4 regions of the Promicromonospora sp. NPDC090134 genome follow, and region 3 is predicted to be linked to each of the others. Evidence: predicted binding sites of a transcription regulator. Region 3 holds the regulator's gene; each other region holds the start of a gene.
The links. The regulator LexA, encoded in region 3, represses DNA repair genes until DNA is damaged. The targets are predictions, from matches to a motif close to TCGAACANNTGTTCGA.

Region 1 (4,969 bases), on a different contig from region 3:
CTACGCCCTGACCCTCGCCGCGGCCGCTGGGCCCGACGGCGTCCACGTGGGCTCGCTCGTGGTGGGCGGGCTCATCGAGCGCGGCGACATCCACCGGATGCTGACAGCGGGCCGGGCGACCACGAACGTCAGCGCAGCGGATGCGCCGGAAGCAACACCCGAACCGGTGCTCGACCCCGACGACCTCGCCGACGCGGTCTGGCGCATCGCCACGGGCGCCGAACGCGAGGTCGTCTTCAACGCGCTCACCCCGAACGCGGTCTGACCGGCGATGCCCTGGCTCGTCCCGACCTCGCCTCTCGAACGCGCGAGGAAGGGCAGAGCCAGGGCATCGCCGGGCCATCGGCTATGCCGCCGTCGCGGGTGGCATGGCGGACGAGTCGTCGGGGTCGGCAGCCTCGCTCGGTACGGGAATCGGGTCGATGGGTTCGGGCAGGCGGAGGCGGTGACCACGGGCGTCGGTGAAGGCCCACCCGGTCTCCAGCAGCGCCCCGGCCCCGGTGGGCGCGGCAGGTTTACCGGCCCAGTGCATCGTGATGCCCCGGGTATCGACGAGCTGGTGGTGGTACCAGCACAACAACGCACTGTTGCCCACCGACGTCCCACCACCATCAGCCCAGTGCGTCACCGCATGATGAACCTCGCACCGCGACGGCGGCTGATCGCAGCCCGGGAACACACAATGCCCATCGCGCGCGATCACCGCACGACGCATCTGCCCCGACACCGTCCGCTGCGCCCGCCCCACATCCAGTACCGCACCATCCGGGCCGAACACCACCCGCGTCACCGCGCTGTCACACGCCAACCTGCGCAACAACCCCGACGGCACCCGACCACCTGACTCCGTGAACACCGCACCACCCACGGACAGCAACCCGGACACCGAAGGCGCACCGGGCACGGTGACCCGCCCCGGTGTCGCCGCGCTGCCCGGTGTTCTCGTGCTGCCCGGTGTCGTCGTGCTGCCCGGTGTCGTCGCGCTGCCCGGTGTCGTCGCGCTGCCCGGTGTCGTCGCGCTGCCCGGTGTCGTCGGTCCTGTGCCGCGCGGGACCGGGAGTGAGGGCTTGCTGCCCCGACCTGGCTGCGCCTGTCCGCAGGTCAGGCACAACCCGTCCCGGGTACGGGTGACCTGCGCGGTCAGCTCCGACCACGACACCGTCACGTTCAGATGCGGCGGGATCGCAGCACCGGGCGAAACGACATTCGCGTCCAGGGTCAGGCGTGCCAGATCCGCCAGTCCCTGCGCCCGACGCTGCGCCGGGGACCGATCATCCTCAGCGGCCGGGGCACCGATCAACGCCGTGATCGCCGTCGAGACCAGTAGACCGTGCTCGTCAGTGAGAAACCCCGCCACGTGAAAGCCGCCCAGGGTCTTGGACACGTCCAGGAACTCACCCCGGGCGGCCATGTCGTCCTCCACGTCATCGGTGTCCGGATCGGTCACCGTGGCGAACCGGCGCGCCACCACCCGGAACTGATCCGCGTTCAACACTCCCGCCTCCCGCAACACCAGACCCTCACCCGTGACCAGGGTCCCCTCGGAGATCGCGGTCTCCAGCACCTCGGTGATCTGGTCACGGGTGCGGGTACCGTCCGGGTCGTCCGCCGGGTCGGGCAGATCGATCGGCACCGTCTGGACGAACAGTTCTGGTGTGGTCGGCTCACCCGTGCGGGTATCGACCAGCCACGCCAACGCGTCCTCACGACTCTGACTCGTCGGGGCCACCTCGCACATCACGCGGGCATGATCCGCGCCCAGGGTGCCGGCGACCAGACGCTCACGGGTCACCGGCAACGCCTGCGCCAGGCGGCGGGCGGCGGTGACGTCCTTCCGAGCCGTCGACGCCGACACGCCTTCGCGCAGGCGCAGCCAGGACGTGAACGTCCGGGACATGCCACCACTACGCCACGAACCCTCGTCCTCGATCCGGGGCAGCACCGTGAACCGCACACCATCCAACCGTCCGGTCACCTTGCGGACCCGGGTGTGGGCCCGCATCAGCCTGGCGATCGACGGAGCGCCCCAACCATCGAGCACCTCCGACGCCACCAGGGCCGCCAGCTCCCCCACCGCGGCCTCGATCCGGTCCAGCACACCCTCCAACGAGGCCACGCCTGCCGGGCCAGCAGCAGGAGCACCAGCTGGTTGCACGCCCTCAGTTCCTCGCCCGTTCGTGGACTCCACCGGTGCCACCCCCTGCCCTCGCCGTTCGCCTGACACCATTGTCTCGAACATTCATACGCACTGCGAGGCGCATTTGAAATCCGTGGATAACTCTTCCCGAGGCAGATCAAGGCCTACTGTTGCTCAAGGGGCACGCCTCAGGGGCCTCGCGCACACCTCGACAGAGAGGATCGGGACATGGCGGGATCGCACCATGGCAGGGAGCCGGCAACCATCGCCGCGACCGAGGACTCCGTGCCGCCCGCCTCAGATCCCGGCCGTCGCGCTCCCCCGCAGGATCGACGTCATCTTCTTGCCACGGGCCAGCTCGTCGACCAGCTTGTCCATGTACCGGATCTGCTGCATCAGCGGGTCCTCGATGTCCTCGACGCGGTACCCGCAGATGACGCCCTTGATCAGGGACACGTTCGGGTTCATCGCGGGGGCCTGCGCGAAGAAGGTCTCCAGGTCGACGTCGCTGTCGAGGACACGGCGCAGCCCGGCGTCGTCGTAGCCCGTGAGCCAGGTGATGACCTGGTCCAGCTCGGCAGTGGCGTGCCCCTTTCGCTCCACCTTCTGCACGTACAGCGGGTAGATGCTGGCGAAGCTCATCGCGAAGATCCGGTGTCCGGCCATTCCTCGACCCTAACCGAGCCCTCCGACACCCCGAGCACCTAGCCGAGCTCGATGACGATGCCCGTCAGGTCGTGCAGCACACTGGCCGCCCCGGCCGAGACCGCCTCGCGCGCCCGGCCGGGCGTGACTGCGGCCGGGTGGGCGTCGTCGTTGCCCAGCCCCGTTCCCCGGAACTCAGCGCCCGGCCAGACGACAGCGGTCACGTTGTGGGTCGGCTCCGGGAGCTGCGCGCCGACCACCAGGAAGTCGGTCTCCAGGTACTGCGCGGTGATCAAGGAGAAGACGTCCACCACGCCGTCGCCGACGCCGACCACGAGGTCCGGCGCGGCCGTCACGGCCTCGTCGATGCGCTGCTCGACCTCGTCGTCGCTCCGCGCCTCCAGCACGGTCAGGTCCGCCCCGTGGTCTGCGGCGTAGCGCTCGACGGCGTCCGTGAGGGTCGCCGTCGCGTCGTCGTCGCCACGGGCGATAACGACGATCGTGTACCCGGCGGGGACGGCGACGTCGTCCCACGTGCCCGGCGTGGGGCGGACCGTCGCCTCCGGCGCCGGCTCGTGGCTGGACCCGACGAACCGCGCGGCGAAACCGGTCAGGGGCGGCGGACTGGCGACGCCGTCCGACGTCGAGCCGGGCGCGACGGCGCCGCACGCGGCGAGGGTGAGCGCGACGGCGGCCGCGGCCAGACTCGCGGTGAGTCCCACTGCCGGCCGCATCACGGTGCGACCGCCCCGGACCTCGGCGCCTCTGATTCCTCAGGGGCTGCCTGGTCAGAGCCCGTCGACTCCTCGGCCTCGCCCGCCGCGCCCTCGCCCGCCGCGCCCTCCACCGCCGTGCCCTCCACCGCCGTGCCCTCCGCCGACGTGCCCTCCGCCGACGTGCCCTCCGCCGACGTGCCCTCCGACGCCGCGCGTTCCGCGAGCGCCTTCGCGACGGCGGCCTGCACGCGGGCGTCCTCGCGCTGCCCGCGGGTCCGGCGGCGGCGCACGATCACGACGACGGCTCCGACCAGCAGCACGATGACGGCGAGCAGCGGCCAGGGCACGGCCAAGCCGGACGCGTGGGCCTCGACCGGGGCCACGCCGGGGGTCGCGCCGGCTACGTCGGGAAGCTGGGCGACGAGCACGATGTCGGCGCCGAGCCAGAACAGCGGGGCCACGCCGTCGACCGGCACGGACACGGGCCAGGACTCGCCCGGCAGCAGCTCGGGCACGTCGGCGGCCGCGCCCTGCGCGCCGAGCCAGCCGAACGGGCCGGCGACGCCGACGTCCTGCTGCGCGGCCAGGCGGACGTTGCCGTCGTTGCGGACGGTGTAGGTGACGGTCGCGTCGCCCGGTCCGAAGGGGTTGAGGGTCTGGTGGTACCCGACGTGCGCGTCGGTGACCGTCAGGCTCGGCGCGAGGTCGCCGGCGACCCGCAGGTACACGCGGATCCCGGACCGGGTCTCGTAGTCGAGCCCCGCCTCCTGCGCGGTGACGGTGCGCGACGTGAGGATCGCGCCGGCGTAGTCGCCGGGAGTCGCGTCGTCGGGCACGTCGAGCGTGAAGGGGACGTCGGCGCTCTCGCCGGGCGCGAGGCGCACCTGGTCGACGGCGGGGTCGAGCCAGGACCCGACGTGCACGGAGCCGGTGTCCCCCGTGTCGGTGTCCCCCGTGTGAGTGTCCCCCGTGTCAGTGTCCTCAGCGCCGGTGTCCCGCGTCAGCACGTCGAGCTGCCCCGCCGTCGTCGTGTAGCCGTCGGCAGCGTAGATGTCGAGCTTGAGCGGGGTCTCGCCGTGGTTGGTGACGACGAGCTCGTCGGACACCTTGGCGCCCGGGTCCACCGTGTAGCGGAAGTTCTCCCGCTCGGCCCCGTGGTCGTTGGTCGCGGTGCGCACGCCCCAGGTGACGTCGTCGGTGGGCGCGGTCGCCGGCGCAGCGGCAGCCGGCCCGGCGAGCGCCGTCCCGAGGGTGACGGCCAGGGCCGCGAGCCCCACAGGCAGGGCCGCGAGCCCCGTGGACAGGGCCGCGAACGCGGCCGAGGAGCGAGCGGCGACACGGCGCGTGGTCGCGCGGGCGGCGGGCACGGGCATGGAGCTTCCTTCGATGGTGCGGTTCAGACAAGGTTCGGGACGGATCGACCGGGTCACCGGGCGGGCGACGCTCCTCGTGAGAGCGCCGCCCGCCCGGC
Region 2 (4,969 bases), on a different contig from region 3:
CCACCGGGCGACGCAAGGCGTGGCTCGCCGGCGGGACGGCAGGCATGGTGCTGTGCATGCTCGCGCTGTGGTTCGTCGAGGCCGACCCGGCCTACTTCGTGCTCGGCGCCGCGCTGATCGGCCTGGGCAGCGTGCTCAACGAGATCGCCGGCGTGAACTACAACGCCATGATGGTGTCGGTCGCCACGCCGAAGACGGTCGGCAAGGTGTCGGGGCTCGGCTGGGGCCTCGGCTACGTCGGCGGCATCCTGGCGCTCCTGTTCGTGGTGATCGCCAACGGGGCGGAGTGGTGGGGCATGCCCACCGACAACGGGCTCGCCTTCCGGGTGATCGCCGTGGGCTGTGCGCTCTGGGCGCTGGCGTTCGCCTGGCCGATCCTCGCCTTCGTGCCGGAGCTGCCGCCCACCAAGGGCCGCGCCACGGTCGGGTTCTTCGCCAGCTACATCGTGCTGTTCCACGACATCAAGGACCTGTGGCGTACCTCGCGCCGCACCTTCTGGTTCCTGCTCGCCAGCGCCGTGTTCCGTGACGGCCTGAGCGGCGTCTTCGCGTTCGGCGCGATCATCGGCGGCGTCAGCTTCGGGTTCTCCGCCGACGAGGTCATCATCTTCGGTATCGCCGCCAACCTCGTGGCCGGGGCGAGCACGGTCCTCGTGGGCTTCGCCGACGACCGCTTCGGCCCGCGCTCCGTCATCCTCAGCACGCTCAGCGTCATCGTCGTGGCCGGGCTCGGCGTCGTGTTCCTGCACGACCTCGGCCCCGTCGTCTACTGGGTGGGCGGCCTGATCCTCTCGGCCTGCGTCGGCCCCGCACAGGCCGCGTCCCGGTCCTACCTCGCCCGGGTGGCTCCGGCGGGCAAGGAGTCGGAGATCTTCGGCCTCTACGCGACGACCGGCCGCGCCACGTCCTGGATGTCGAGCGCCCTGTGGACGATCACCATCGCGGCGACGGGCGCAACCATCTGGGGCACGCTCGGGATCATCGCGGTGGTGCTCATCGGCCTCGTGATGATGTGGTTCGTGCGGGAAGCACCCCTGGCCGACGCCGGCACCACGGCCGGGCCGACGGGGGAACCGACGAGCGACCGTTCGATGGCCTAGCTCTCGGAGGTCGGCTGGTCCGCGGTCCGCTGCGCTGCTGCGCGCCGGGCCGCGGTCCGCGACTCCAGCGCGCTCCTGAGCGTGGCCTGGAGCCGGTCAAGATCCGCGAGCTGCCCCAGGTGCCCGAGCTTGTCCGGGTTGATCACGCCGCGGATACCCGCGAGCTGACCGCCCACGACCTCGAACGACCAGGTACCGATGAGGCCGCCGCCCACGGCGTCGTCCGCCACGATGAGCAGACCGGGCTCGCCGCCCACGAGCGCCCGCTCGAAGTGGAGCGGCGCGCCGCGGCCGATGAAGGCCGCCAGCATCCGGGCGACCGTGACGCGGCCCGCGACAGGCCGGGCGATCGACATGCCCTGGGGCACGTTGCCGCCGCCGTCGCCCGTGAGCACCACGTCCTCGGCCAGCAGCTCCAGGAACGAGTCCACCGCACCCTCCTCGCACGCGGCGAGGAACCGGGTCACGAGCTCCTCGGCGCGGGCCCGGTCGCTCGCGGTGCGCGGCCGCGTGGGCGGGACGTGGTGCGCGAGGTCGTCCTGCTCCGGGTGGCGGGGCGCTGCGGGCCGCGACGCTGCGGGCAGCGGGGCACCGGGCGGCGACGCAACGGGCGGCGACGCAACGTGCCGCGCGATCCGCCGTCGGGCGCGTGAAGCGAGCTGCCGCGCGGCGACCTCGCTGGTGCCGATCACGTCGGCGGCCTCGCTGTGCGGAAACCCGAGCACGTCGTGCAGCAGGAACGCCGCACGCTCGGTCGGGGTGAGGGTCTCCAGCAGCACCAGGAACGCGGTGGAGAGGTCGTCGGCGAGCTCGGCATGGCGCGCGACGTCGGGCGCCGGCGTCGCCATCGCGACCGGCAGCGACGGGACGGGACCGACCAGCGGCTCCGGGAGCCACTCGCCCACGTACTGCTCCCGCCGGACCCGCGCCGAACGCAGCACGTCGATGGCGATGCGCGTCGTCACCGTGGTGACGAACGCGTCGGGATTGCGCACGTCGGGCGCCTGCGAGACGCGTGTCAGCGCCTCCTGCACCACATCCTCCGCCTCGGCCACGCTGCCCAGCATCCGGTAGGCGACCGCGAACGAGAGCGGACGCAGCCGGCCGAGCGCGGCGTCGTCCAGGAAGGCGCCGGTACGGGGCACAGTGCCGGACGGCGTCGCGCCGGCTGTCGCGCCGGCCGTCGCGCCGGCTGTCGCAGCGGACGGCGAGGTCGAGGGCTTGGTCATGCGGACATGCTCTCGCGTCATACCCCTCTGACGGGACGGGGGCGGCAGATGTGACACCCTCGCGCGACCTGCGCCGGATCGGCTCCCCGTGACCCAGGGGACATGCGGACGGCACGTGAGCCCAGCTCACACGGTGCGTACGCTGGCGCGCGTGAGAACAACTGCCCTTGTCGTGCGCTTCCTGCTCGAGCTCGCACTCGCCGCGGGCGCGGGCTACGCCGCCTGGAACCTCGCCGACGGCGGATGGCGCCTCGCCGCCGTCCTCCTCGCGCCGGCCGTCGTGATCGCCCTCTGGGCGACGTTCCTCTCGCCGAAGGCACCCGTGGCGGTCCCGGCCTGGGCGCAGGTCGCCATGGAGGCGGCCCTCTTCGGCGGCGTCGGATACCTGTGCTGGCGCGTGGGAGCCGCCGCCCCCGGCGTGGCGCTCGCGGCTGTCTGGGCGGTGGACCGGCTGGTGCTGTGGTTGACCCGAAACCGGCCCAGCGTGCTGGAGCCCGAACGCGACTCCGGGCCGCGCCGGGGGGCCTGAGCCGTGGGCCGGGCGCGAGTGCTTCCCGCGCACCGGACCGGCGGCACGACGTGACCGTTCGACGTGACCGTTCGACGTGACCGTTCGACGTGACCGTTCGACGTGACCGTTCGACGTGACCGTTCGACGTGACCGTTCGACGTGACCGTTCAGCGGGACCGCATGGCGTCGATCTCGTCGCGCCGGAACAGCACGAGGCGGTCCAGGACGTCGTCCGGCAGCGGCTGGTCCGGTGTGAACCGCACCGTGCCCTTCGACGTCGAGAGATCGGCCAGGTCGGGTGCGAGCGCGTCGATCGCGGGCGGGCTGAACGGATACAGCCCGATGTGCTTCGCGGTGGCGCGCGCCGAGACCAGCGGGCTGCCCCGGTAGCGCAGGGCGGCCATGCCGTAGCTCATGCCCTCCTCGGCGTCCGGCACGAGCTGCAGTGCCCGCGCCCGCACGTGCTCGACGGCGTCCTTGGCCGGCCCGTCCAGGCCGGCGATGTACTCGGTGAACTCGCCCATGAGCACAGCCTCGCGAGGTCCGGCGGGTTCCGCGAGGGCAGGGGTGTCGGACGGCGACGGCGTGCCGTCGCCGCCGTCTGTCGCCGTCGCCTGTCCAGGCGTGCGAAGAGTTGTCCACAGATTTGAAGTGCGCCTCGCGGTGCGTATGAATGTTCGAGACAATGGTGTCAGGTGAACGAGGGGGGTGGCACGGGTGGACTCGAATGGGATGGCGTCCGGTGGTGTGTCCCCGGGTTCGTTGGAGGTGGTGCTGGCCCGGATCGAGACGGCGGTCAGCGAGCTGGCCGACCTGGTCGCCCCGGGGGTGCTGGACGGTTGGGGTGCCCCGACGGTGGCGCGGTTGATGGATGCGCACTCCCGGATCCGCAGGGTGACGGGACGGTTGGACGGGGTGCGGTTCACGGTGCTGCCGCGGATCGAGGACGACGGGTCCTGGCGTAGCGGTGGCATGTCGCGCACGTTCGCGTCGTGGTTGCGGCTGCGGGAGGGTGTCGCGGCGGGCACGGCCCGTAAGGACGTGGCGACGGCGCGGCGGCTGGCGCAGGCGTTGCCGGCCACCCGGGCGGGGCTGGTGGCCGGGCGTGTGGGGGTGGATCACGCCCGGGTGATGGCGGAGGTCGCGCCCACCAGCCAGACGCGTCAGGACGCGTTGGCGTGGTTGATCGACACCCGCACCGGTGAGCCGACGACACCGGAGGCGTTCGTGCAGACCGTCAGCGTCGACTTCCCCGACCCTCGGGATGACCTGGACGGATCGGAGACCAGGGACCGGATCACGAAGGTGCTGGAGACCGCGATCGGTGAGGGGGTGCTGGCGACGGGTGAGGGTCTGGTCCTGCGCGAGGCGGGGGTGCTGAATGCCGATCAGTTCCGCGTGGTCGCGCGCCGGTTCGCCACGATCACGGACCCCGACACGGACGACGTGGACGATGACAGGGCCGTCCGGGGTGAGTTCCTGGACGTGTCCAGGACGCTGGGCGGGTTCCATGTGGCGGGGTTCTTGACCGACGAGCACGGCCTGCTGCTGACTACGGCGTTGACCGCCGTGGCCGGCGCACCGGCGGCGGAGGACTCCAGGACGCCGGGTCAGCGCCGTGCGCAGGGTCTGGCGGATGTGGCGCGTCTGGTGCTGGACATGAACCAGGCTTCGCCGGGTGCGTCGATCCGGCCGCACCTGAACGTGACGGTCTCCTGGTCGGAGCTGGTCACCCAGGTCACCCGCACGCGTGAGGGGTCGTGCCTGACCTGCGGACAGACGGTCCCGGGCCGGTCGGGCGCGCCGAACGGGGGTGCACGGAACGCAGGTGCGCCGAACGCGGGTGCGCCTGGTGTGCCGGCTTCTGGGTTGCTGGGTATGGGTGGTGCGGTGTTCACGGAGTCGGGCTCTCGGGTGCCGGTGGGGTTGTTGCGCCGGTTGGCGTGTGACAGTGCGGTGACTCGGGTCGTGTTCGGTGCGGAGGGTGCGGTGCTGGATGTGGGGCGGGCGCAGCGGACGGTCACGGGGCAGATGCGGCGCGCGGTGATCGCGCGGGACGGGCACTGTGTGTTCCCGGGGTGTGATCAGCCGCCGTCGCGGTGCGAGGTGCATCACGCGGTGACGCACTG
Region 3 (4,969 bases):
GCGCATGGCGGCGCAGGACACGACCGCCGACGTGCTGTGGTGCTCGCGCCCGGACAACGGCTGGGGCGGGTTCGGCGACAACGTGACGCGGCTGCACGCGGCCCCGCTGCACGTGGCCGGGTTGATCCGCACGCACCTGCTGGGCGAGTCGACGGGCGTGTTCACCTCGGCGACGCTGGCGCTGGGCGGCACGTTCGACGCCGTCGCCGGAACACTCGGCCTCAACGGCGCCGACGCCCCGCCGTGGCAGGGTCTCGACGCGGGCAGCCCGTTCGACTACCCGAAGCAGGGCATCCTCTACATCGCGCGGCACCTGCCCGCCCCCGGTCGCGAGCCGACCACCGAGGCGCAGCTCGACGAGATCGCGGAGCTCATCACGGCCGCGGGCGGTCGCACGCTCGGGCTGTTCTCGTCCCGGCGCGCCGCGAACGCCGCAGCCGAGGCGATGCGGGAGCGGCTCGACTTCCCGATCCTGGCCCAGGGCGACGACCAGCTCCCCACCCTCGTGCGCGAGTTCGCCGAGGATCCGGCCACGTGCCTGTTCGGCACGCTGTCCCTGTGGCAGGGCGTCGACGTGCCGGGACCGTCCAACCAGCTCGTGCTCATCGACCGCATCCCGTTCCCGCGCCCGGACGACCCGGTCAAGGCCGCGCGCGCTCGCGCCGTCGAGCAGGCGGGCGGCAACGGGTTCATGGCAGTGTCCGCGCAGCACGCCGCGCTGCTGCTCGCGCAGGGCGCGGGACGCCTGGTGCGCAGCATGGACGACCGGGGCGTCGTCGCGGTCCTCGACCCACGGCTCGCGACGGCACGGTACGCGTCGTTCCTGACCCGGTCGATGCCCGGGTTCTGGCCCACCACCGACCCGAAGCTGGTCCGCGCCGCGCTCGCCAGGCTCGACACATAGCCTGAGGGCATGGCAGCCCCCTCGGACGTCCCCGCCGCCCAGCCCGCCGGATCCCGCACCACCAAGATCGCCGTGGTGGGTGCGGGGGCCGTGGGGTCGACGCTCGCCTTCGCGGCGCTGACCCGCGGCTCCGCCCGCACCATCGCCCTGCTCGACATCGACCGGCAGAAGGTCGACGCCGAGGTGCTGGACCTGCAGCACGGGCTGATGTTCACGTCCCAGGCGCACGTGATCGGCTCGGACGATCCGGCGGTGTGCGAGGGGGCCGACGTCGTGGTGGTCACGGCGGGCGCCAAGCAGAAGCCCGGCCAGAGCCGCGTCGACCTCGCCGAGGCGACGATCGGTCTGATGCGCACCATCCTGCCGGGCCTGGTCGAGGTCGCACCCGACGCGACCTACCTCATGGTGACCAACCCCGTGGACGTGGTGACCTACGCGGCCCTCAAGATCTCGGGGCTGCCCCGCGAGCGGCTCTTCGGCAGCGGCACCGTGCTCGACTCGTCGCGGCTCCGCGTGGTGCTCGCGGAACGGTGCGGGGTGGCCGTCGGGAACGTGCACGCCTACATCGCCGGGGAGCACGGCGACTCGGAGATCGCGCTCTGGAGCTCCGCCTCGATCGGCGGCGTGCCGTTGCTCGACTGGGTGCCGGTCGGTGGCGCCGCGCCCCTGGACGCCGCGGTGCGCGCGGAGGTGCACCACGAGGTGGTCGACTCGGCCTACCGGATCATCGCGGGCAAGGGCGCCACCAACTACGCCGTGGGCCTGGCCGCGACCCGCATCATCGAGGCGGTGCTCAAGGACGAGCGCCGGATCATGCCGGTGTCCTCGCTGCTCGATGACTACCACGGCATCAGCGACGTCTGCCTGTCGGTGCCGTCCCTCGTGGACCGGCGAGGCGTCACGAGCACCGTGCAGGTACCCATGTCGGACGACGAGCTGGCCGGGCTGCGCGCATCGGCCGACAGCGTGCGTGCGGTGCAGCGGCGTTTCGGGTTCTAGGGGGTAGGCAACGCGACAGGCCCGACCACCGTGAGCCGGTGATCGGGCCTGTCGGGAACCCTGGTGCCTCGGGTCAGAGGCTGCGCAGCACCGCGACGACGCGGCCCAGGATCTGCGCCTCGTCACCCGGGATGGGCTCGTAGGCCGGGTTCTGCGGCAGCAGCAGCACGTGCCCGTCGGTCTGCTTGAACGTCTTGACCGTGGCCTCGCCGTCGATCATGGCGGCGACGATCTCGCCCTGCTCGGCCACGTTCTGGCGGCGCACCACGACCCAGTCCCCGTCGCAGATCGCGGCGTCGACCATCGAGTCGCCCGCGACCTTGAGGAGGAACAGCTCGCCGTCACCCACGAGCTGGCGGGGGAGCGGGAAGACGTCCTCGACGACCTGCTCGGCGAGGATCGGCCCACCGGCCGCGATGCGGCCGACGAGCGGCACGTACGACGGCGGCGGGGTGCTCGCGTCGTCCGGCACCGAACCGCCCCAGTGGACCTGGCCGCTACGCCGCGGCTCGGGCCAGTGGATCTCACCGCGCGTCGGCTTCTCGACCTGCTCGGCCAGGGGCTCGACGAGCTCCATGGCACGCGGCCGGTTGGGGTCGCGGCGCAGGAAGCCCTTCTTCTCCAGCATCTGGAGCTGGTGCTTGACGCTCGACGGGCTGGCCAGCCCGACGGCCTCGCCGATCTCGCGCATCGACGGCGGGTATCCGCGCGTCTCGAACGACTGCCGAATCGTGTCCAGCACAAGGCGCTGCCGCTCGGTGAGGCGGTCTGCCGGCGAGATCGCGTGCACGCCGGCGACCGCCCCGTCGCCCGGCGCGTCCAACGTGGCGACGCCCGAGAGTGCCGTGTCGACGGCTCTCGTGTCGCTGGTCCCGTCCCGTCCCGTCATGCCCGTGCCCCTCCCGTTCCGACAAATGTTCTCCTGTGCGCTGCCCACTCTAGATCACAAATGTGCTCGGCTCAAACGAATGTTCGAGCGTGTCTCGACTTCTACGGTGTCCCGTGCTACACAATGGTACGAGCGTTCGACGAACGTGTGTATGACGGACAAGAGTTCGAGTCACCTTTCGAGGAGGGGCCATGGGGGACGTGATCCCGCTGCGGCAGTACACCCCGGTGTACGGGCCGGCGTATGCGACGGTGCCCGGATCGAGCGCGGTCCGGGCGTATCGGCCGGGCCCGGCGCACACCCCGAGCCGGGCGTCGGCACCGCCCCGGCCGCGTCCGACCGCCTCCTCGTACGCGCCGCGCGGGCCGCGCACGTTCGCCGACCGGCTCGGGCTCGCGGGGCTGCGGCTCACCCGGCGCGGCCGGGTCGTGCTGGTGCTGCTGGCGATGCTCGTGGTCGCGCCGATGGCGACGTGGGGAGCGACCGCCGTGGCCAGCTCGCCGGGTGAGCCGACGGAGGTCCGCGTGCACGCGGTGCAGCCGGGGGAGACGCTCTGGGGCTTCGCCGAGCAGATCGCGGAGCCCGGGGAGGACGTCCGGCAGGCGGTCGCACGGCTGCAGGACCTCAACGAGATGACGTCGGGCACCGTGCGGGTCGGCGAGCTCCTCCTGCTCCCGAAGGAGTGACCGGAGGGCCCCCGAAAAGTGGCCGAACGCCCCGACGAAGTGGACGGAGGCCACGATTCGCCGTCAAATGTTGCGGCGATGTTGCATGGGGGTGGTTTGCCCGCTTACGGTCGGGGCGCGACCGGATGTCTCCGGTCCGTGGCCGACCACGCAGGAGTCAGCATGCACTGCCCGTTCTGTCGCCACGCCGACTCGCGCGTGGTGGACTCGCGGACCGCCGACGACGGCCTGTCGATCCGGCGCAGGCGGCAGTGCCCGAACTGCAACCGGCGGTTCACCACCGTCGAGACGGCCAGCCTGTCGGTGGTCAAGCGTTCCGGCGCCACCGAGCCGTTCAGCCGCGACAAGGTCGCCGCGGGCGTGCGCAAGGCCTGCCAGGGCCGCCCCGTCAGTGACGACGACCTGGCCATTCTGGCGCAGCGGGTCGAGGAGACCCTGCGGAGCAACGGCAGCGCCGAGATCGACGCGTACGAGGTGGGCCTCGCGATCCTCGGCCCCCTGCGCGAGCTCGACGAGGTGGCCTATCTCCGGTTCGCGAGCGTCTACCAGTCGTTCGACTCGCTCGAGGACTTCGAGAGCGCCATCACGTCCCTGCGCGCGGAGCGCGCCGAGCGCGCGGCGGAGCGCGCTGCGGCGCAGGCGTAGCGGCCGGACGGGCCGCGCGCCGGCGGGGACGAAAAGCGATTGGCACCCTGGCGCGCGGTGGTGCAGGCTGGGGCCGACGACGGACCCGATCGAGGGACCCCCGAAACAGGAGGAGGTGATCGGTGTGACGGACGAGAAGCCTGGTGCCGAGGAGGCAGTGGCTCAGGACGCTGAGGCGCCCAAGGCCGCGACCGCGCCGAGCGTGGACGCGAAGGCGCGGTTCAAGGAAGCGCTGGACCGGAAGAACGCCGCACGCGGCCGTTCCGCCGCAGGCGACGTGAACACGGGCTCGGTGCACGGTTCGGAGACGACCGGCCCCGTGCAGAAGATGTTCCGCCGCAAGTCCGGCTGAGCCTGCTCGACCGAGGCCGCCGACCGGGTATCTGACCTGGTCGGCGGCTTTCGTCGTTTCGCGGGGCGCCCGACGAAGGGACACCTGACCCGCGATGACACGGTTCATGACACAGTTCGAACGCCCACCGGTGATCGTCAGTGCCTACGGACACCCGACCTTGCTGGTACGGCCAGCACACCTCCGATACATGAGCGCCAGCCATGACCACCCGATGGACCGCACTCCCATGTGGACACTCGACGAGTTGTGCGCCTTGCTTCGTACGACACCCGCGACTGTCCATACCTGGCGGAAGCACGGCTATGGGCCCCGGGCTTACAAGATCGGCCGGCACCTGTTGTTCGCTGACGCGGACGTGCGTGCCTGGCTTGAGTCGCGCGTCGCGGGCCCCCGAACGTGGTGACGACGGAGCAACCGCCGACAACCGCACCACCGGATCGGGGTGGTAGACGATGGGCAGAACGGAGCTCAAGCCGGGGGAACACGGCAGT
Region 4 (4,969 bases), on a different contig from region 3:
CGACGAGGTGGATCGATCCGGGGTCGCCGGAGGCGGTCAGGTGTACGGCGAACCGTGAGGAGTCCGGGGCCCAGATGACGCTGGGCACGCCGTCGTCGGGCAGCGTGACGTCGCAGCGGTAGGTGCCGTCGTGCTCGTGGACGGCCAGGGTGGTGATGCCGTCCTGGTGGTGGCCCACGACCATCGCGGAGCCGTCGGGGGACAGGATCACCGCGAGGTCGTGGTCGTCGGCCTCGACCAGGATCTCCCAGACGGTCCCGTCGGCTCCGTCGGGCGCACCGTCGCGGACGGTGTCTTGGGCAGAGTCTTGGGCAGAGTCGCCGACGTGCACCCGCACGATGGCGGCGAACTCCCGCTCGTGGTCCGATGACATGACGAGCGCGTCGTCGCCGGCCGCCCAGGCGACGTGGGTGTGGTGGGCGTGCTCGTCGGCCGCAGTGACAGCGACGGGTCGGGCCGCCCCGGTCCCGCTCCCCGCTGAGCCCACCCTCGCACCCGCACCCGCGCCTGCACCCGCGCTGCCACCCGCGGCGCCACCGGCGATGAGGACCTGCGTGGAGCGCGGCTGGCTGCTCAGCGTCGTGATCGCCACGGAGCGCCGGTCGTGGGAGGCGACGGCGTCGATGAGGTACCCGCCACCGTCGTACAGCGTGGTCTCGGAGCCGGTCGCCAGGTCGTGCACCACGACATCGAAGTCGACTCCGTCGCGCCGGTTGGTCAGGAACACCACGGACTCGGCGGAGACGTCGGCCAGGTCGTGCTTGTACGCGGGGTCGTGGACCAGCGGAGCCAGGTCGGCGAGCGTGGCGGGGACGTCGGTGCGCTCGATGTCCAGGAGGCTGAGCTGCATCTGCTCGTCGCCGCCGTTGTCGTGCTGCACCACCACGCGGCGTGCGCCCGGCACGTAGCGGCCGGAGCAGCGCGAGGGCAGTGCCGTGAGCTGGGTCCGGGTGCCGTCGGGCGCGATCTCGACGAGCTGCATGCTGCCGGACTCGTCGTTCCCCGCGAGGATCCGGCCCTCCGGGTCGACGTCGAAGACGGCCCAGGCCGTGAGGTCGAGCAGGGCACTGATGATCTCTGGCGCCGAGGGCACGGGTAGGGAGGGCACGGGTGCGGAAGCCAAGGGCACGTCTGTCGAAGGCACGTCTGTCGAAGGCACGGAGGGCACAGGTACGGAGGGCACAGGTACGGAAGTCACTGACGCAACCTAGCCCGGGACAGCATGTGGCCGTCCTCAAGCAGCCCGATCCCGGGCCCATGGCAGCCCGATCCTGCGACCGTGGCGGTTGGCGAAGCTCCAGTGCCCCGGCTGGTCCGGTGTCGGACCCGGCTCCCACGCCATGGTGATCCCGGTGGTGTCCACGAGCGTGTGGTGGTGCCAGCACAAGAGGGCGGAGTTCGCGACGGACGTCTCGCCGCCGTCGGCCCAGTGCCGCAACGCATGGTGCACCTCGCACCGGCTGGGTGGCTGATCGCAGCCGGGATAGACGCAGTGCTGGTCACGGGCGATCACTGCCTTGCGCATCTGCCCGGTCACCGTGCGCTGGGCGCGTCCGACGTCGATCGCGGTAGCGTCTGCGCCGAACACGACGCGCGTGACCTCGGCGTCGCACAGAAGCCGGCGCAGGAGGTCGCGGGGAACGACGCTTCCCTTCGCGGACGCCCCCGTGAACGTCGCGGGCTGAGCCGTCAGCGCCGTCAGGTCGCCGGGACGGAGCGCGCCGCCATTCGTCGATCCGACGTTCGTCTGTCCGGCTCCGGTCCGTCCGCCGTGGCTGTTCGTCCGCCCGCTCCGGAGCAGCTCCGTCAGGGAGACGGTGACGTGGACGTGCGGACGCACCGCGGCCCCCGATCCGACGCGGCCGTTGTCCAGGACGTCCCGCGCCAGGTCGGCGAGCGCCTGCGCCCGGCGCTGGGTGGGTGTGCGGTCGTCGCCGGCGGCCGGGGAGCCCATCATCGAGCCGAGCGCCGTCGACAGCAGGTGCCCGTGCTCGTCGGTGAGGAAGCCGTTGACGTGCCAGCCCCCGAACGTCGGCGAGACCTCCAGGTGCTCACGTTCGGTCGCCTCCCGGTAGCCGCGGTCGTCCGCGTCGGGGTCCGCGACCTGGCCGAACCGCTTCAGCACCCGACGAAAGCGCGCCGGGTCGCAAGCACCGGCCAGCCCCGTCAGGTACCCCTCGCCGGTGATGGCCGGGGGAGCCGGACGGGTGTCGCCCACCGTTTCCGGGTCACCGTCCGTGGTGCCCGGCTCGGCAGAAGCCTCGTCATCGACCGCACCGTCGCCGACCGCATCGCCATCGACCGCATCGCCGCACAGGTCAGCAGCAGCGCCACCCTCGGAGCCGTCCAGCTCGATCGGCGCGGCCAGTGCCGCCTTGCGTGCCTCGCTGGTGGGCGCGACGTCCACCAGGGCACGGACGTGGTCGACGCCGATGCCGCCCGCGAGCGCCGCCGCGCGGGCCGTGGGCAGGTGGTCACGCAGCACCCGGCCGGTTCGGGCCTCCCGGTTGGCGGTGGTGGTGCTGACGTTCTCCGTCCTGGCGAGCCAGGCCGAGAACGTCCGCGCACCCGTGGCCTGCCAGGGATGCCGAGCCTCGATCACGGGCAGCCACGTCAGCCGGACCGTGTCCAGGCGGGCACTGAGCGCACGCAGCCGCGGTGCGGCGACGACGAGCCGAGGGACCGCGACGCCACCGGTACCGGCGGACTCGCCGCCGCCGGCGACCGCGTCCGGTCCCGCTGAGGCCACCAGCTCGTCGGCGAGCACGTCCAGCTCGCTCAGGACGGTCTCGAGGGCGCGAGGCCCGCACGCCTGACGGGGCTCGGGTGGAGTCGCTGGTGTGCCGTCCATCTCGTGTCACCCCCGTCCCGATCTGTTGCTGTGCCGACTCTCCAAGGTTATCGAACATACATTCGACCTGCTGGGCCGAGATGAAATCTGTGGATAACCGTTGAACCACGGAGCCGTTGCGCGTGGAGGCGCACCGCATCGAGATGTCGCGCACCGGGACCCCGGCCAGCAGCCGATCTGCCTGCGGTCACGCAGCGGTCACTCCACGCCTACTCCGCCCCGGCGGTCGCTCCGAACTGCTCGACGTAGTGCGGGTTGTACATGACGCCAAGCACGTTGCCGAAGGGGTCTACGACCGCGGCGGTGACGAAGTCGTGGCCGCGCTCGGTGACGGGCTGGTACTCGGTGGCACCCAGGTCGAGCAGTCGGGCCACGGTGCCCCGCAGGTCGTCGACGTGCCAGTACATGAGCGCGCCCCCGGGCTGGTCGGGCAGGCCCGGGGGCGCGTAGGCCCGGCTGACGAGGCCGAGCTCGGCCTCGTGGTCCCCGATCCGGAACTCGGCGTAGGCGGGCGTGCCGTCCGGTCCGGACCGCTGGAAGTAGGGCTCGACGCCGAGCACCTCGGTGTACCAGGCGGAGGCCGCGGCGACGTCGTCGGCCCAGTAGTTGATGGTGGAGAATCCTCGAAGGCTCATGCCGCCATCTCAGCACCGGACACTGACACTCGCCGGAGCCCGCGGGTGTTTTTCGTGCTCAGGGGCGGTTTTCACTCGCCCTTTCGCCCGTGTCTCACCCCGCTGCCTCACCCCGCCTGCGCCACAGGAGCGGACTCGGTCCCGGACGGGTCGACCCGCTGAACGGCCGCGCTCAGCGCCTCCCGCAGCCCCGCGGCGGTGCCCTCGGCCTGGGCCTGGCCGGCGATCGCCACGACGCGCGCCTCCTCGGCGTCCGCTGCCTGCCTGCGCGCGGACTCCAGCGCGTCCCGGGACGCGGAGAGCTCGCCCTCCAGCCGGGCCACGGAGGCCTCGGCGGCGGCGCGCGCGGCATCGGCGGCAGCCCGGTCACGGTTCGCCTGCGCGACGTCGCCCCGTGCGGCCTCGAGCGCGCCGCGCACGTCCGTCAGGGACTCCCGCAGGCCCACGGCAGCACCGTCCGCCTGCGCGCGCGCCGACTCCGCCTCGGACCGCGCTCGCTCGGCGGCCGCGGCCCCCGCCCGGGCCTCGGCGAGCTCGTCGCGCACGGACTCCAGTGCCCGCCGCGCGCCGTCGAGCTCACCCCCCAGCCTGGCTGCCGACGACGCCGCGTCGCCCCGGGCCTCCTCGGCCGCGTCGCGCTCGTCCTGGACCGACCGCGCGTGCTCACGTGCGGTCTCCAACAGGGCACGGAACTGCGCGAGCTCGGCGTCGGCCTCGTCCACGCGCGCCGCCAGGGCGTCCGCCTCACTGACGACGGCGCTCAGCGCCTCCTCCGACGCCGCCACCGTTGCCTCGTGCTCCGCCCGTGCCGCCTCGACCGCCGCACCCCACAGGGCCTCCAGACCGCGCTCCGCCAGCGCGCTCACCGCGGCGGGCAGGTCAGGGAGCGCGCTGCGCGCGTCGTCCTCGGCGGTCTTCGCGTCGCGCCACTCCCGCAGGTACTTCGTGGCCGTGGCATTGGAGCAGCCGGCGCGCTCGCGCACGTTCGTCACGGTCAGCGCCGCGCCCTCGGCCGCCAGTGCGTCCGCCGCCTGGAAGACCCGTTCCTTGTCCCGCACGTCGTTCCCCGCTCACGTCGTCGTCTCGACCGTCCCTGTTTCGACAGTCGTTCTTTCCACCCGCATTGTTTCCACTCGTAGTAGTACGAGTAGTAGCGCAATCCTACTCCTACTTTCGCTCCACACACTGCGCACCCGCTTTCCTGAAGCGGGTGCGCAGTAGATGCAGGATCGGCCAGATAGCAGGGTTCAGCGGGACTTGTCAGGGCACTACTCGGCCTGCGGGGAGCAGATAGTGAGCATCGAATCCGCGGGAGATCGGTCGGAGATCCGCGGCACCTGGGCCGACGATCGGACCGGACCGACACGCGGACGCAGGATCAGTCCTCAGGAACGTCCTGGAGAAACACGATCCCGTCCAGGTCGGCGAGCTGAGCCGGGTCGAGCGGTGCGTAACCGAACCAGGGAGACACCCGCGCCACCGA

Region 1: the regulator LexA is predicted to act here: its motif matches at 2,232-2,247, upstream of ACIPN7_RS13110 (DUF222 domain-containing protein).
Region 2: the regulator LexA is predicted to act here: its motif matches at 3,506-3,521, upstream of ACIPN7_RS22690 (DUF222 domain-containing protein).
Region 4: the regulator LexA is predicted to act here: its motif matches at 2,902-2,917, upstream of ACIPN7_RS22190 (DUF222 domain-containing protein).

The regions. Positions count from the first base shown of each region.
Region 1 covers NZ_JBIVCZ010000004.1:168,422-173,390, forward strand. The annotation lists gene ACIPN7_RS13105 (SDR family NAD(P)-dependent oxidoreductase) at 1-265, shown strand, start outside; gene ACIPN7_RS13110 (DUF222 domain-containing protein) at 347-2,098, opposite strand; gene ACIPN7_RS13115 (DUF2200 domain-containing protein) at 2,435-2,803, opposite strand; gene ACIPN7_RS13120 (BMP family ABC transporter substrate-binding protein) at 2,842-3,504, opposite strand; gene ACIPN7_RS13125 (WxL protein peptidoglycan domain-containing protein) at 3,516-4,871, opposite strand.
Region 2 covers NZ_JBIVCZ010000009.1:147,619-152,587, reverse strand. The annotation lists gene ACIPN7_RS22710 (MFS transporter) at 1-1,100, shown strand, start outside; gene ACIPN7_RS22705 (sigma-70 family RNA polymerase sigma factor) at 1,097-2,329, opposite strand; gene ACIPN7_RS22700 (DUF2568 domain-containing protein) at 2,481-2,858, shown strand; gene ACIPN7_RS22695 (iron chaperone) at 3,008-3,364, opposite strand; gene ACIPN7_RS22690 (DUF222 domain-containing protein) at 3,573-4,969, shown strand, end outside.
Region 3 covers NZ_JBIVCZ010000002.1:47,099-52,067, reverse strand. The annotation lists gene ACIPN7_RS06680 (ATP-dependent DNA helicase) at 1-904, shown strand, start outside; gene ACIPN7_RS06675 (L-lactate dehydrogenase) at 914-1,903, shown strand; gene lexA (transcriptional repressor LexA) at 1,977-2,792, opposite strand; gene ACIPN7_RS06665 (LysM peptidoglycan-binding domain-containing protein) at 2,984-3,478, shown strand; gene nrdR (transcriptional regulator NrdR) at 3,641-4,123, shown strand; gene ACIPN7_RS06655 (DUF5302 domain-containing protein) at 4,248-4,475, shown strand; gene ACIPN7_RS06650 (helix-turn-helix transcriptional regulator) at 4,570-4,881, shown strand.
Region 4 covers NZ_JBIVCZ010000009.1:48,336-53,304, forward strand. The annotation lists gene ACIPN7_RS22185 (alpha/beta fold hydrolase) at 1-1,093, opposite strand, end outside; gene ACIPN7_RS22190 (DUF222 domain-containing protein) at 1,235-2,851, opposite strand; gene ACIPN7_RS22195 (VOC family protein) at 3,061-3,486, opposite strand; gene ACIPN7_RS22200 (DNA-binding protein) at 3,594-4,544, opposite strand; gene ACIPN7_RS22205 (erythromycin esterase family protein) at 4,865-4,969, opposite strand, start outside.